DNA from 2 places in the Turicibacter sanguinis genome. Region 2 is predicted to be linked to the other one. Evidence: a T-box and tRNA genes for the amino acid it is inferred to sense, from the RefSeq annotation. Region 2 holds a T-box; the other holds one or more tRNA genes.
The links. The T-box of region 2 lies ahead of tyrS (tyrosine--tRNA ligase). A T-box ahead of a tRNA ligase gene usually reads a tRNA of that ligase, here a tRNA-Tyr.
Positions count from the first base shown of each region.

Region 1: it encodes a tRNA-Tyr, which carries the amino acid that the T-box ahead of tyrS (tyrosine--tRNA ligase) is inferred to sense. The anticodon was not compared.

Region 1 covers NZ_CP053187.1:674,128-681,458, reverse strand. Annotated here, with positions in the region: rRNA gene HLK68_RS03390 (23S ribosomal RNA) at 1-1,441, shown strand, start outside; rRNA gene rrf (5S ribosomal RNA) at 1,497-1,605, shown strand; tRNA gene HLK68_RS03380 (tRNA-Asn) at 1,618-1,694, shown strand; tRNA gene HLK68_RS03375 (tRNA-Glu) at 1,705-1,781, shown strand; tRNA gene HLK68_RS03370 (tRNA-Val) at 1,809-1,884, shown strand; tRNA gene HLK68_RS03365 (tRNA-Thr) at 1,903-1,978, shown strand; tRNA gene HLK68_RS03360 (tRNA-Tyr) at 1,982-2,066, shown strand; tRNA gene HLK68_RS03355 (tRNA-Gln) at 2,076-2,150, shown strand; tRNA gene HLK68_RS03350 (tRNA-Lys) at 2,157-2,232, shown strand; tRNA gene HLK68_RS03345 (tRNA-Leu) at 2,274-2,362, shown strand; tRNA gene HLK68_RS03340 (tRNA-Arg) at 2,371-2,447, shown strand; tRNA gene HLK68_RS03335 (tRNA-Pro) at 2,454-2,530, shown strand; tRNA gene HLK68_RS03330 (tRNA-Ala) at 2,546-2,621, shown strand; tRNA gene HLK68_RS03325 (tRNA-Met) at 2,647-2,723, shown strand; tRNA gene HLK68_RS03320 (tRNA-Ile) at 2,746-2,822, shown strand; tRNA gene HLK68_RS03315 (tRNA-Ser) at 2,840-2,932, shown strand; tRNA gene HLK68_RS03310 (tRNA-Met) at 2,950-3,025, shown strand; tRNA gene HLK68_RS03305 (tRNA-Asp) at 3,030-3,105, shown strand; tRNA gene HLK68_RS03300 (tRNA-Phe) at 3,114-3,189, shown strand; tRNA gene HLK68_RS03295 (tRNA-Val) at 3,193-3,268, shown strand; tRNA gene HLK68_RS03290 (tRNA-Lys) at 3,274-3,349, shown strand; tRNA gene HLK68_RS03285 (tRNA-Leu) at 3,359-3,442, shown strand; gene ahpC (alkyl hydroperoxide reductase subunit C) at 4,326-4,889, shown strand; gene HLK68_RS03275 (ABC transporter ATP-binding protein) at 4,922-6,643, opposite strand; gene HLK68_RS03270 (NusG domain II-containing protein) at 6,878-7,243, shown strand; gene HLK68_RS03265 (energy-coupling factor transporter ATPase) at 7,263-7,331, shown strand, end outside.
Region 2 covers NZ_CP053187.1:2,000,718-2,008,048, reverse strand. Annotated here, with positions in the region: gene HLK68_RS09660 (glycoside hydrolase family 38 N-terminal domain-containing protein) at 1-881, opposite strand, end outside; gene HLK68_RS09655 (AraC family transcriptional regulator) at 1,058-1,966, shown strand; gene tyrS (tyrosine--tRNA ligase) at 2,025-3,293, opposite strand; T-box leader at 3,659-3,871, opposite strand; gene HLK68_RS09645 (substrate-binding domain-containing protein) at 3,921-4,910, opposite strand; gene HLK68_RS09640 (bifunctional 3-deoxy-7-phosphoheptulonate synthase/chorismate mutase) at 5,129-6,187, opposite strand; gene pheT (phenylalanine--tRNA ligase subunit beta) at 6,318-7,331, opposite strand, start outside.

The DNA of each region.
Region 1 (7,331 bases), 1.3 Mb from region 2:
TGACGGAGAAGGCTAAGTTGAGCGTGTTAATGGATTCACGTGTAAGCAGTGAGGTGGTCATGTAGGCAAATCCGCATGGCATAACATTGAGCTGTGATGCCGAAGCCGTATGGCGAAGTCAACTGATGTCACGCTTCCAAGAAAAGCTTCTAGGGTTAATTTAGTAAGTGCCCGTACCGATAACCGACACAGGTAGGCGAGGAGAGAATCCTAAGATGAGCGAGAGAACTCTTGTTAAGGAACTCGGCAAAATGACCCCGTAACTTCGGGAGAAGGGGTGCTTGTGAAAGCAAGCCGCAGTGAATAGGCCCAGGCGACTGTTTATCAAAAACACAGGTCTCTGCTAAACCGCAAGGTGATGTATAGGGGCTGACGCCTGCCCGGTGCTGGAAGGTTAAGAGGAGAGGTTAGCGCAAGCGAAGCTTTGAATTGAAGCCCCAGTAAACGGCGGCCGTAACTATAACGGTCCTAAGGTAGCGAAATTCCTTGTCGGGTAAGTTCCGACCCGCACGAAAGGCGTAACGATCTGGGCGCTGTCTCAACAAGAGACTCGGTGAAATCATAGTACCTGTGAAGATGCAGGTTACCCGCGACAGGACGGAAAGACCCCGTGGAGCTTTACTGTAGCTTGATATTGAGCACTGGTGACACATGTACAGGATAGGTAGGAGACGAAGAAGCCAGGACGCCAGTCTTGGTGGAGTCGCTGTTGGGATACTACCCTTGTGTTACTGGGGTTCTAACCCGTGGCCATGATCTGGTCAGGGAACAGTGTCAGGTGGGCAGTTTGACTGGGGCGGTCGCCTCCCAAAGAGTAACGGAGGCGCCCAAAGGTTCCCTCAGAATGGTTGGAAATCATTCGAAGAGTGTAAAGGCAGAAGGGAGCTTGACTGCGAGACCTACAAGTCGAGCAGGGACGAAAGTCGGGCTTAGTGATCCGGCGGTACCGAATGGAAGGGCCGTCGCTCAACGGATAAAAGCTACCCCGGGGATAACAGGCTGATCTCCCCCAAGAGTTCACATCGACGGGGAGGTTTGGCACCTCGATGTCGGCTCATCGCATCCTGGGGCTGTAGTCGGTCCCAAGGGTTGGGCTGTTCGCCCATTAAAGCGGTACGCGAGCTGGGTTCAGAACGTCGTGAGACAGTTCGGTCCCTATCCGTCGTGGGCGTAGGAAATTTGAGAGGAGCTGTCCTTAGTACGAGAGGACCGGGATGGACACACCGCTGGTGTACCAGTTGTTCTGCCAGGAGCATAGCTGGGTAGCTACGTGTGGACGGGATAAACGCTGAAAGCATCTAAGCGTGAAGCCCCCCTCAAGATGAGATTTCCCATTCGAAAGAAGTAAGATCCCTTGAAGACGACAAGGTAGATAGGTCAGAAGTGGAAGTGTGGTGACACATGGAGCGGACTGATACTAATCGATCGAGGACTTAACCAAAGAAACTGAAGAAGATATCTAGTTTTGGAAGATTAACGAAAGAATCTCCAAAAGGTCTAGTGACGATGGCAAGGAGGGCACACCTGTTCCCATACCGAACACAGAAGTTAAGCTCCTTAGCGCCGAGGGTAGTACGCAAGTGCGAGAGTAGGACGTTGCTGGGCCACCATAAACCAGCCTCAATAGCTCAGTTGGTTAGAGCACTTGACTGTTAATCAAGGGGTCCTAGGTTCGAGTCCTAGTTGGGGCGCCATTATAATAATGGCCCGTTGGTGAAGCGGTTTAACACACATGCCTTTCACGCATGCATACACGGGTTCGAATCCCGTACGGGTCACCATTTAAAATTAGATAGAAATATCTGCATGGAGGATTAGCTCAGCTGGGAGAGCATCTGCCTTACAAGCAGAGGGTCGGCGGTTCGAGCCCGTCATCCTCCACCATAATTAAATAAAAAAGATGCCGAAATAGCTCAATTGGTAGAGCAACTGACTTGTAATCAGTAGGTTGCGGGTTCAAGTCCTGCTTTCGGCACCATCTGGTGGGGTAGCGAAGTGGCTAAACGCGGCGGACTGTAAATCCGCTCTCTCCGAGTTCGGCGGTTCGAATCCGTCCCCCACCACCACTTTGAAAATGGGCTATAGCCAAGCGGTAAGGCAACGGACTTTGACTCCGTCATGCGCTGGTTCGAATCCAGCTAGCCCAGCCATTAAAAGTCCTGCTAGCTCAGTTGGTAGAGCATCTGACTTTTAATCAGAGGGTCAGAGGTTCGAGTCCTCTGCAGGACACCATTTTTTTGAAAAAAAGAATAAACATTTATGGATAAATAAATGCCTGGGTGGCGGAACTGGTAGACGCACAGGACTTAAAATCCTGCGGGTGGTGACACCCGTGCCGGTTCGATTCCGGCCCTAGGCACCAACTTAATAGCGCCCATAGCTCAATTGGATAGAGCGTTTGACTACGGATCAAAAGGTTAGGGGTTCGACTCCTCTTGGGCGCGCCATAAAAACGGGAAGTGGCTCAGCTTGGTAGAGCACCTGGTTTGGGACCAGGGGGTCGCAGGTTCGAATCCTGTCTTCCCGACCATTAATTAAATACCCAGGGGACTTAGCTCAGCTGGGAGAGCGCCTGCCTTGCACGCAGGAGGTCAGGGGTTCGATCCCCCTAGTCTCCACCAATTTTAAAAATAGAATAATCATGATGGCGGAGTAGCTCAACTGGCTAGAGCGTACGGTTCATACCCGTGAGGTTGGGGGTTCGAGTCCCTCCTCCGCTACCAGATAGAATTAATAGTAAGACCCGGACCCTTAGCTCAGTTGGTTAGAGCTATCGGCTCATAACCGATCGGTCGTAGGTTCGAGTCCTACAGGGTCCACCAATTAGTTTTAGTTATACGGAGGAATACCCAAGTCCGGCTGAAGGGATCGGTCTTGAAAACCGACAGTACGTGAGAGCGTAGCGGGGGTTCGAATCCCTCTTCCTCCGCCATATTAATTAAATAACATCGCGGGGTGGAGCAGTTGGTAGCTCGTCGGGCTCATAACCCGAAGGTCGCAGGTTCAAGTCCTGTCCCCGCAACCAAAAAGGTCCAGTGGTGTAGCGGTTAACATGCCTGCCTGTCACGCAGGAGATCGCGGGTTCGATTCCCGTCTGGACCGCCATTTGAATAGGCTTGGTAGCTCAGTCGGTAGAGCAAAGGACTGAAAATCCTTGTGTCGGCGGTTCGATTCCGTCCCAAGCCACCATTTGGAGGATTAGCTCAGCTGGGAGAGCATCTGCCTTACAAGCAGAGGGTCGGCGGTTCGAGCCCGTCATCCTCCACCATAAAAGTCCTGCTAGCTCAGTTGGTAGAGCATCTGACTTTTAATCAGAGGGTCAGAGGTTCGAGTCCTCTGCAGGACACCATTTATAGATGCGGGTGTGGCGGAATTGGCAGACGCGCTAGATTTAGGCTCTAGTACCTTTGGTGTGCAGGTTCAACTCCTGTCACCCGCACCATATTAATGATTAAAATGATAATTGGTTATCATTTTTTTTGTTTAGAAAATTAAATACTATAGCATATAAAAAAAGACTAGTTTTATTAAGAACTAGTCTTTTTTTATTCTTTTTTAAATAGTGCTGTCGGTTAAAGTATAATCTATTTACAGTGAATGACTTTAAGTGAAATCCTGAGACTCATAAAAGCTATAAATGGATTAACTGTTGAGTGTAGGATAGACTTTATGATGGTGCATAATTTTGACTCTGGTATTTTTTTTGAGTTTTCAAAGTAATACCATATTATATTTTATAAAAAATGTAATAGTTCTTTTCAACAAGAGAGACTTTTAAGACGAATATGGATTGATAAGATATACTTTCTTTAAATATAAAGCTAGTGAGCCTATTTAATTTAAACTCTTTTAAATAATCTTTATTTTTAATATTTAAAAATTTTCTATTACAATATGAATAAAATATCAAAATTTATTCTTTCAATATGGTTTTAATCAATAACATTGTAATAGGATAGGAGAGTTAATCTAACTATGTTAATATATGGAAAACACATTGTGGTGGAGAGAATGAGCAATGGATTCTAGATAAATATTTTATGTTTATTATTTCTAGTAGTTTGAATAATAAGGTTATTAGGAAAAGACATCGTTATGATGTCTTTTTTATATCAACTAAATTTCTTATTACTGAAAATCAGGAATAAATAAAATTATCCTGAAACTTAATACAGATACGATAACCCCTAATATCTTGGACTGATATATAAATATGATTTTAAAAAATTATTATTATTTTAATCATTATATTTGACTTTTTAAATTGCTTAATATATAATAACAATATCAGTAATTATTACTATAATGAATTTGGAGGGATTACAATGTCATTAATCAATACTCAAGTAGTAGATTTTAAAGTTCAAGCTTATCACAATGGTGAATTCAAAGAAGTAACTAACGAAACAATTAAAGGACAATGGTCTGTATTCTTCTTCTATCCAGCAGATTTCACTTTCGTTTGTCCAACTGAATTAGGAGATTTAGCAGATAACTATTCTAAATTCCAAGAAATGGGATGTGAAGTATATTCTGTATCTACAGATACTCACTTCGTTCATAAAGCATGGGCTGATGCTTCTGAAACAATTGCAAAAATCAAATATCCAATGTTAGCAGATCCAACTGGAACTTTAGCTCGTGGATTTGGTGTTATGATTGAAGAAGAAGGTTTAGCTTTACGTGGAACATTCATCGTTAACCCAGAAGGTCAAATTAAAGCTTATGAAATTCATGATTTAGGAATTGGACGTAATGCTGAAGAATTAGTACGTAAAGTACAAGCAGCTCAATTCGTTGCTGAGCACGGAGATCAAGTATGTCCAGCTAAATGGCAACCAGGAGCTGAAACTTTAACTCCAAGCTTAGACTTAGTAGGAAAACTTTAATAGATAAAAAAGAGAGCATTCGCTCTCTTTTTTTATAAATTTTTGAATTGGGTATTATAGAGTTCAGCATAATATCCTTGTTTATTTAATAGCTCTTCATGTGTTCCTCTTTCTGAGATTCCATTTTTTGAAAGGACTAAGATTTCATCTGCTTCTTTTATAGTGCTTAAACGATGGGCTATTATAATGCTTGTTCGACCTTTTGTTAAATCTTCCAATGCCTCTTGAATTAACATCTCTGTGATATTGTCTAATGCTGATGTCGCTTCATCTAAAATGAGTATTGCAGGATTTTTAAGAAATACTCGTGCAATTGCGATCCTTTGTTTTTGCCCGCCAGAAAGCTTTACTCCACGTTCTCCAACAATAGTATCATATCCATTTTCTAGTGACATGATAAAGTCATGAATACGAGCTTTTTTGGCAGCTATAATTATTTCTTCCTCTGTTGCCTGTGGATTTCCATATAAAATATTATCACGGATATTGCCATAGAAAATATATACTTCTTGCTGAACGTGTCCAATATTTTTTCTTAAAGAGCTTAATTCATAATCTTTTATATTAATATCATCTATTAATATTTCTCCAGATGTTACATCATAAAATCTTGGAATTAGTAGAGAGATAGTTGATTTCCCAACACCTGATTCTCCAACTAAAGCTATTTTTTTACCAGATTCAATATTAATATTAAAATCTGTTAACACATGTTCTTCATTTGCTTCATATTTAAAGTTTACATGGTTAAAAATAATATTTCCCTTCGGATTATTTAAATAAATAGCATTTTCTTTTGACTTAATTTTGGGTTTTAATTGAATAATTTCGTAGAATCTTTCAAATCCTGCCCATCCTGTTTGGAATTGTTGCATAAAATTAATTAAGCGTTGAATTGGTTTAATTAAGAAATTTATGTATAGGAGAAACGCAGTAAAATCTCCAAATGTTAATGTATTATTATAAACGAGGATTCCTCCCATAATTAATAATATGAGATTCAAAATATCTATTAAAAAGGTATTTCCGCTTGAGAAGATTGACATTTGGAATAGTGCATTTTTCCATGAGTTAGCATAGTTTAAATTATTTTCAGTAAATTTATTGTACTCGTAATCTTCATTTGCAAATGATTTTGTTAAACGGATTCCCCCAATACTACTTTCAATTTGTGCATTGATTTCTCCTTGTGTTTTTCGTGTAGCTCTAAATCCTTGCATCATTGCATTCCGTCTCCACATTGAGAAGATGATAATTAAAATGATGATAGGAAATATCGATAAGGTAAATACAGCATTAATATTAAATAATATAATAAAACTTCCTATAATCATGATCAGAGATATAAAGATATCTTCTGGTCCATGATGTGCTAACTCTGTAATATCTCTTAAATCTCCTACTAATCGGGACATAATAACACCGGTTTTATTTTCATCATAATAACTGAAATTCAAGGATTGAAATTTTTTGAATAAATCTTGTCTCATATCAAATTCCATTTTACATCCCATAATATGCCCCCAATAGTTGACGATGTGTGAACATATTAAACGAATAATAAATAATATTAATAAAGTAAGACTTACTATAACCATAGATTGAATTTTTCCATTTGGAATATAATCATCCATAAATATCCCTGTAAAATAAGGATAAACTAAGTCGATACCTGCCATAAGTAGCGCGGCTATCATATCTAGAATAAATAATCCTAAATGATTCCTATAGTAAGAAATAAATTTTTTAAACATTTTTTCACTCCCTTATATGTGATTGTTCTAGTTTATCAAAAAAAAACAACATTTACAAATTATTCCTTTTAGTTATACATTTGTTATATATCAATATATTTATAACTGGTTATTTTGAAAGAGTAATACACATATTTTCCTCTTCTTTAGAATGACAAGTAAATAATAAAATTGTTATAATGTTATGTGAATAAGTATTTTTTTACAGATATTAATGACTTGGAGGGTAAGTGGATGAAAAGGTTAGATGTATATATTATAATTGCTGTTTTAATTATTAGTGGTGGACTATTCGCTATGTTTAGTTTACAGCCCCAGGTAGATCAAGAAGTGGTTATTTCTTTAAAAGGATCAGAATATGCACGAGTTCCTATTGATGGTAAGGAACATATTTATGAAATTGAAACAGAGCTAGGTTATAATAAGATAATTGTTAATGCTAAAGGTGTTCATATTGAAGAAGCTGATTGTCCAGATCATGAATGTATTTTATTTGGAACTTTAAGTAAAACAGGACAAAGTATTATTTGTGCACCACATTATCTAGTTATTGAAATAGTAGGAAATGTAGATAGTGGAATTGACGGAGTAGCAATCTAGGATAAGGTGGCGAGATATTTTGGAAAATGCAATGATTAAATTAAGTAATGTAACATTTGGTTATGAAGAGAATCAAACTGTATTAAAA
Region 2 (7,331 bases):
TCAAATAATTCCTCAAGCGTCGACATCTTAATTATAACTTCATGCGAAAAATTCTCATTCCACCACTGTACAAATTCCAATACCTCAAGATTAGCTGAACTATTATCCGTTGGGAGTCCATGAACGGTAATCGGAACAAAGTTATATTCATAAGCTTGATCCTCTAATGATTTAAGGTATCGATACATACGTTTATGCCCATATTCTTTTAATTTATCTTGCGTAAAAGAATCTCGAAGTTCATCCTTATGAACATATGATCCTGTTGCTGTTTTTACAATCCCAAACTCATTCCCAAAGTGATAATGCTCCCCATTCCAGACTAACACTTTATTCCCCTTTTCGGACTCCCAATAAAAAGGCATTAACTTCCTAAATAAAGGATACATTCCATGATGAGTATGAACACAGGATAATAAATTTTCAATTCCATTCTCAGCTAGTGCATCAACAAATCCCCAAGAATAACCGTTAATATCGGCTGTCATGGCACATCTAACCTCTTTTTCAATGCTCTTTCCATAATCAACAGATTTTTTGATTTGATTCTTTAATACCTGGTCATCAATTAATTCTGTCATATTTAAATAGCTTCCCGTCAGTTCAATTCCACCATTTTTCACACATGTTTCAAAACGCTTTCTCCATGATTCATCAACTCTTCTTAAAAAAGTTTCAACACCCCAAAAGGCCTCACATACCCATTTAAAATCTTTCTCTTTTCCCTGAACTCTTAATCCCTCTAAAATCTCAATGACTTGTTTAATAAAGTTCACATGATAAAACTCAATCACTTCTTGACTTTGCGTATATCCAATATCAGTGTGTGTATGATGAATTAATAAAACTTCCCATTTTTTCGTTAATTTTATTTTTGACATATCAGTTCGCTCCTTAGCCTCTTTGATAGATACATTTTTTTAATATTATAAATCCCTCTAACACTCTCTCTTTTCATTAAGCGCTATCTCGAATATAATCTTATTATAATAAACTATGGTAAATATCAAATAATCCAGAACGAATAAAAATTTGACCTATTGTGCAAGGAGCTATTATGGGAATTGATAAATTTTATATCTTTAATTTAGTATCAGATATTTTAATTCAGGAAAAATTCGGTCGCTTTGTGATAACCATTAAACCAGATAGTCTATGTAAATTTGATCAGATCTCTCCAACTAATAAGGTACACCGTCACGATTACTACGAACTTTGTTTTGTGATTGAAGGAACAGGAGAATATCTTCATGGTGACAAACTTTATAATTTAAATAAAGGCGATATTTTTATCTGTAACCCTCTTATTGAACATGAGATTAGGCTCAAAGCTTCCATTAATGGAACTTATTCATCTGAGCTTTATTTAATCTTTTTTGTGATTACCCTTGATTACATTCATGCTATTTCACCTACTCATTTTCCCTCTATTGAAGAAAAAATTCTTCATTCTTTTACTCAGCAGCATGAAATAGTTGTTCATCATTGTGATCACATGTTTTCTTATATCGATTTTTTAATGAACCACATCGGGCCTAATACGCTAAATAATTATGGCATTTACAATATGATGAAAACAATGGCCTTCGAGGGTTTATCTTTATTATGTTCCAGTCAAAATAGCCATCCTCTCGATGCGAATCGCTATCCAAGTGAATTTAATCAATTGCTCATGTTTATCGAAAGTAATTTAAATAAACCCATTACCATTCAAGATTTAGCTAATGCTTCTTATATGTCCCATCGAAATTTACATTATCTCTTCAATAAATATGTCCACAAAACGCCAAAAGAATATATTAATACTCGTAAGATTAATCTCGCCAAGCTCTATTTACGAATGAACTATAAAGTAGGCGAGGTTGCCTTACTTGTTGGAATTCAAGATGTGGGTCAATTTAGTCGTCTCTTCAAAAAACAATGCGGAATTTCTCCTAAAGCCTTTCAACAATCAAAGGTAAGTTAATTCATAAAAAAAGAAATCGTGAAAAAATTAAACTTTTCTCACGATTTCTTTTTTTTGACTAAACGTGTTTAATTAAGAAATATTTCTTCTTACCACGGCGGATGACTGTAAACTTACCACCAATTGCATTTTCTTTTGATACAATAAATTCTAAATTATTAACTTTTTCTCCGTTAATTAAGATTGAATTATTATTGATGAATTCACGTGATTCACGTTTTGAGCTAGCCGCTTTAGCAAACACTAAGGCATCCACTAAGTTAAGATCTTCAGCTAATTCAACTGATGGAACATCTTTGAATCCAACTTCGATTTCTTCAGCAGTTAATCCTGCAAGGTTTCCACTGAATAAGGCTTCTGTAATTTTTAAGGCTTGTTCGTAAGCTTCAACACCATGAACTAAAGTTACCACTTCACGTGCTAATACTTTTTGTCCATGACGTAAATGTGGTGCTTCTTTAAATTCTGCTTCTACTGCTTCAATTTCTTCTTTTGTTAAGAATGTGAAGTATTTTAAGAATTTGACAACATCTTCGTCAGCTGTGTTGATTAAGAATTGGTATAACTCATATGGAGATGTTTTCTTACGATCTAACCAAACAGCTCCACCTGCTGTTTTTCCGAACTTTGTTCCATCCGCTTTTGTTACTAATGGCATTGTTAATCCAACTGCTTTTTCTTCATGTCCTAATTGTTTACGAATTAACTCAAGTCCAGAGGTAATATTCCCCCATTGATCCGATCCACCAATTTGTAACACACATTTTTTGGTTTCATATAAATGTTTGAAATCCATTCCTTGTAAAATCGTATAAGAGAATTCAGTGAATGTCATCCCTTTATCTAAACGTGAACATACAAGGTCTTTCGCTAAAATATAGTTAACATTAAAGTATTTCCCAACATCACGTAAGAAATCAAGCATATTAACATTTGAAGTCCAATCATAATTATTTACGATTTCAGCACCATTTGCTTCAGTCTCATTGAAATCTAAGAATTGAGATAATTGTCCTTTAATACTGTTAGACCATTTTTCAACTGTTTCTAAATTACTATCTGGACGTTCAACCGAACGACCTGATGGATCCCCGATTAATCCTGTTGCTCCTCCTACAAGAGCTAATGGTTTATGCCCTGCTAATTGGAATCGTTTTAAAATTAAAATCATTAATAAATGTCCAATATGTAAACTATCTGCTGTTGGGTCAAAACCACAGTATAACGTGATATTCCCTTTCTCAACTAACTCATCTAAAGCATCAAAATCCGTACAATCATTAATTAACCCACGCCATTGTAGGTCTTTTAAGAATTCATTTTTCATTTCATTCACCTCTTCAACAATATTTTGAAAGATATAACTTAATCAGCAGCCTTACAATGCTTCAAGCAATCAAATAAATGGATCGAAAACCCTCAGGACAAGTTGTACTAAGCTCTTATCCTAAAAATGATTCATTCCTAGTAGTAGGGCTCAGCTACACCTCGCCTAGAATATACGGATAACACACGCCCGAGGCGGTGTATAGTTCAGCTAAGTCGCTAACGCGACTAGCTGAGGACAACTAACAGCCCTTCGTGGGAATATCTAATCTTCGCAAGATATTCCAAACACTCAGGATAAGTTGGACTAAGTAATCGAAGATTACTAGTCCAACTAAAAATCCCTCCACTCTACGTATTGTAGAATGAAGGGACGATTATAGTCGCGGTACCACCCAACTTGTTAGATCAAAAAGGTTTTGATTTAACCACTTGATTTGATAACGGATTGTTTCCGGTTCATTTGAACATGCTCCAAGATTGTAATTCGATTTCATTATTGCCTTAGTTCTCACCGTCCACTAAGTCTCTGATACTGCATTTCAATGATTTCTACTGTGATCTTTTCATTGCATTATTATTTATCTTTTGACTGGATTATAACAAAAGCAGTCGAGCATTGTCAACCTTATTTTGTTGTATTACGCCATACAAATGAGTGAGGTAACGTGATTTGTGTTTCTGTTACTTCTTCCTCTTTCATTAACTTCGTTAATAAACGCATCGCAACTGCCCCAATATCGTATGTTGGGATATTGATTGTACTTAATTGAGGACGTGACATAATTGCATATTTTGTATTTTGGAATCCGATAATTTCTAACTCATCTGGCACACTAATTCCATGTTCAATGGCTGCATTCATAAACATAACAGCAACAGAGTCACGAACAGCTAAGGCTGCATCAGGTGCTTGGTTATTGGCAAAGAATTCTTTGAATGACTCTAATGAGTTTTCAAATTTATTGTATAAACCTAAGATACGTGGTTCAAGTCCCGCTTCAGCTAAGGCACGACGATATCCTTGTTCTTTTAAATCATTCATTGCATAATATGAACTTGACGTAATAAAGGCAATATCTTTATTTCCATTCTCAATTAATTTTTTAGTTGCTTCATAAGCCGCTAATTCATAATTAATTAAAACGGCTGGGATACGCTCATCTAAATCTTTAACTGATAATAAAACCGTTGGCACTGTATCATTTGCTAAACGTGTAATTTCCTCATCACTTAAACGATCGGCCATCATTAAAACACCGTCTACTTGAGAAGCAATCATGTTCTGCCAAACATTTGCTGCAATATCTAATTCATTATGTGTTACATTTAAGAACACTGAATAACGATATTTATCTGCGATATCAGCCACTCCATCAATCATTTCTGATACTGATGCACGAGAACATGTTGGAACAATTAATCCAACGTTTGTTGAACGACGACTTGCAAGTCCACGTGCAATCGCATTTGGACGGTATCCTAATTCATTGATTGCAGCTAAAACACGTTCACGAGTTTTTGGCTTTACTTTTTCTGGGTTATTTAAAACGCGAGATACTGTTGCTAGTGAAACATCCGCAACACGTGCCACATCGTAAATCGTTACTTTTGACATAACATCACTCCTAAATGTAAATTTTTCCTGTACCTATTTATCATTTTACCTTACACACTTTTCGTTTGCAAGCGTTAACATGCCCTTTATATTTCGATACATAGACAATTTTAGCGAAAATAAAACTATTTCGCAATAATATAATGAAAATTTTCATAAATAAACCGTTTGCTTTTTGAAAACTTATTCTATTATAGGCAGGAATGGGTTTTCATATTCTATTTTGAAAGATTTTTATAAAAATCATCAAATTCTTCCAAACTCATTTGTTGCGCAGCATCCGATAAAGCAACGCATGGATTCGGATGAACCTCTGCCATGATTCCATCTGCTCCTACCGCAAGTGCCGCTTTGGCAATCGGTAATAAAATATCCTTACGCCCTGTTGAATGAGTAATATCAACAAATACTGGTAAATGTGTTTCTTGTTTTAAAATTGGAACTGCAGAAATATCTAATGTATTACGAGTTGCTTTTTCGTAAGTACGAATTCCACGTTCACATAACATAACATTTGGATTTCCATGCATTGTAATATATTCAGCAGCATTAATGAACTCTTCAATCGTTGCACTTAAGCCTCGTTTTAATAGCACAGGTTTATCGATTTGCCCAACTGCCTTTAATAACGAGAAGTTTTGCATATTACGTGCTCCAATTTGAACCACATCTAAATAGGGTAAAGCTTCTTCTAAATCTTTTGCATCCATGATTTCACTAACCACGCGTAACCCATATTTTTTTGCTGTTTCCGACATAATTTTCAACCCTTCGACTCCTAAACCTTGGAAATCATATGGCGATGTACGTGGCTTAAATGCACCTCCACGGATGTATTTTAAACCTTTGTCTGCTAAATTCTTAGCCACGAGCTCCATTTGTTCTTTTGATTCAACGCTACATGGACCAAAAATCAGAGTTTGAACATCACCTCCGACCAAGTCACCTTGAACATCAATCACCGTATCATGAGCTTTATTTTTTCGAGATACTAATAATCCTTTTTGACTATTATCTTCTTGTAACTTCACACTCAACTTAAAGATTTCTTTAAAAATATGAACCATCATTTCATCCGTCATCGGTCCATTATTTTTAGCTTTTAAACTTTCTAAAATTTGATGTTCACGAATGGGATCATATTTTTTTAATCCTTGTTTATCTTTTTCGCGTCCTACTAATTCTACAATAGCAGTACGTTCGTTTAATAACTCAAGCATTTGTAAATTAATTTCATCTATACGATCTCTAAGCTGTTTTAGATTTTGATTTGTCATGTTTTCACCTCATCTGTCATTACTATTTCTATTATAACCAACTTTTCTGTTTTTTGAAAACTTTTCACTAATATTCTCATCAAAATAAAAAGAAACAAGTCGAAACTTGTTCCTTTTTAGGTTTTGATAATTATCCGCGTAACACAGCATCATGTTCTGCTGTTAAAGCATCTAATACTTTTTGATGTGTTGGTTGTAAATCTTCGTCTGTTAATGTTTTTTCACGATCTAAGTAGTAAAGTGAAATCGCAACAGATTTCTTACCTTCTTCTACTCCCTTACCTTCATAAATATCGAACACTTCAACTGTTTGTAATAATTTATTAGCAGCCTTTTTAATCGTTTGAACTAGGTCGTCAGCTAACACTTCACGATTTACCACTAAGGCAATATCACGAGTCATCCCTGGATGTTTAGCGATGATTTCATATCCAGGTTTTGATGTTTCTAATCCGTATAAAGCATCTAATGATAATTCAAAAACATATGTTTCATTTAAATCTAATTCTTGTTGTAAGGCAGGGTGAACTTGACCGACTACTCCAACTGTTACATCATTTACTAACACAACCGCACTACGTCCTGGATGGAAGTCTTTATATTCCGTTGCATCAACTGGACGATAAGTAACATTTAAATGACCCATTTCAGTTAATAATGTCTCAACATATCCTTTAGCTACAAAGAAGTCAACATTTTCAACTTTTCCTTGCCATTTATTTTGGATTAATTGTCCCGTTACCGCACCTGAAAATTTCGTTTCTTCTACGTAATCCCCTTCAGTTTGTCCGTATACTTTACCAATTTCATAAATTGCAACATTAGCCATTGTACGAGCATTGTTGTAACGAACGACTTCTAATAATCCTGGAATTGTTGATTGACGTAAGTAAGCACGCTCTTCACTCATTGGCATTGATAACTTAACGGTTTCTTTTACATCTGCTGGTAATGATAAGAATTGAGTCGCTTTTTCCTCACTTGTTAATGAATACGTAATCACTTGTGTTAGCCCACATGCTTTTAACGTTTCATGAGCACGGTTACGTACTAATTGAATTGGTGAATATCCACCTTTAATATCTGTTGAAGGGAGGGTTGTTGGGATTTTATCGTATCCATAAATACGCCCCGCTTCTTCAAT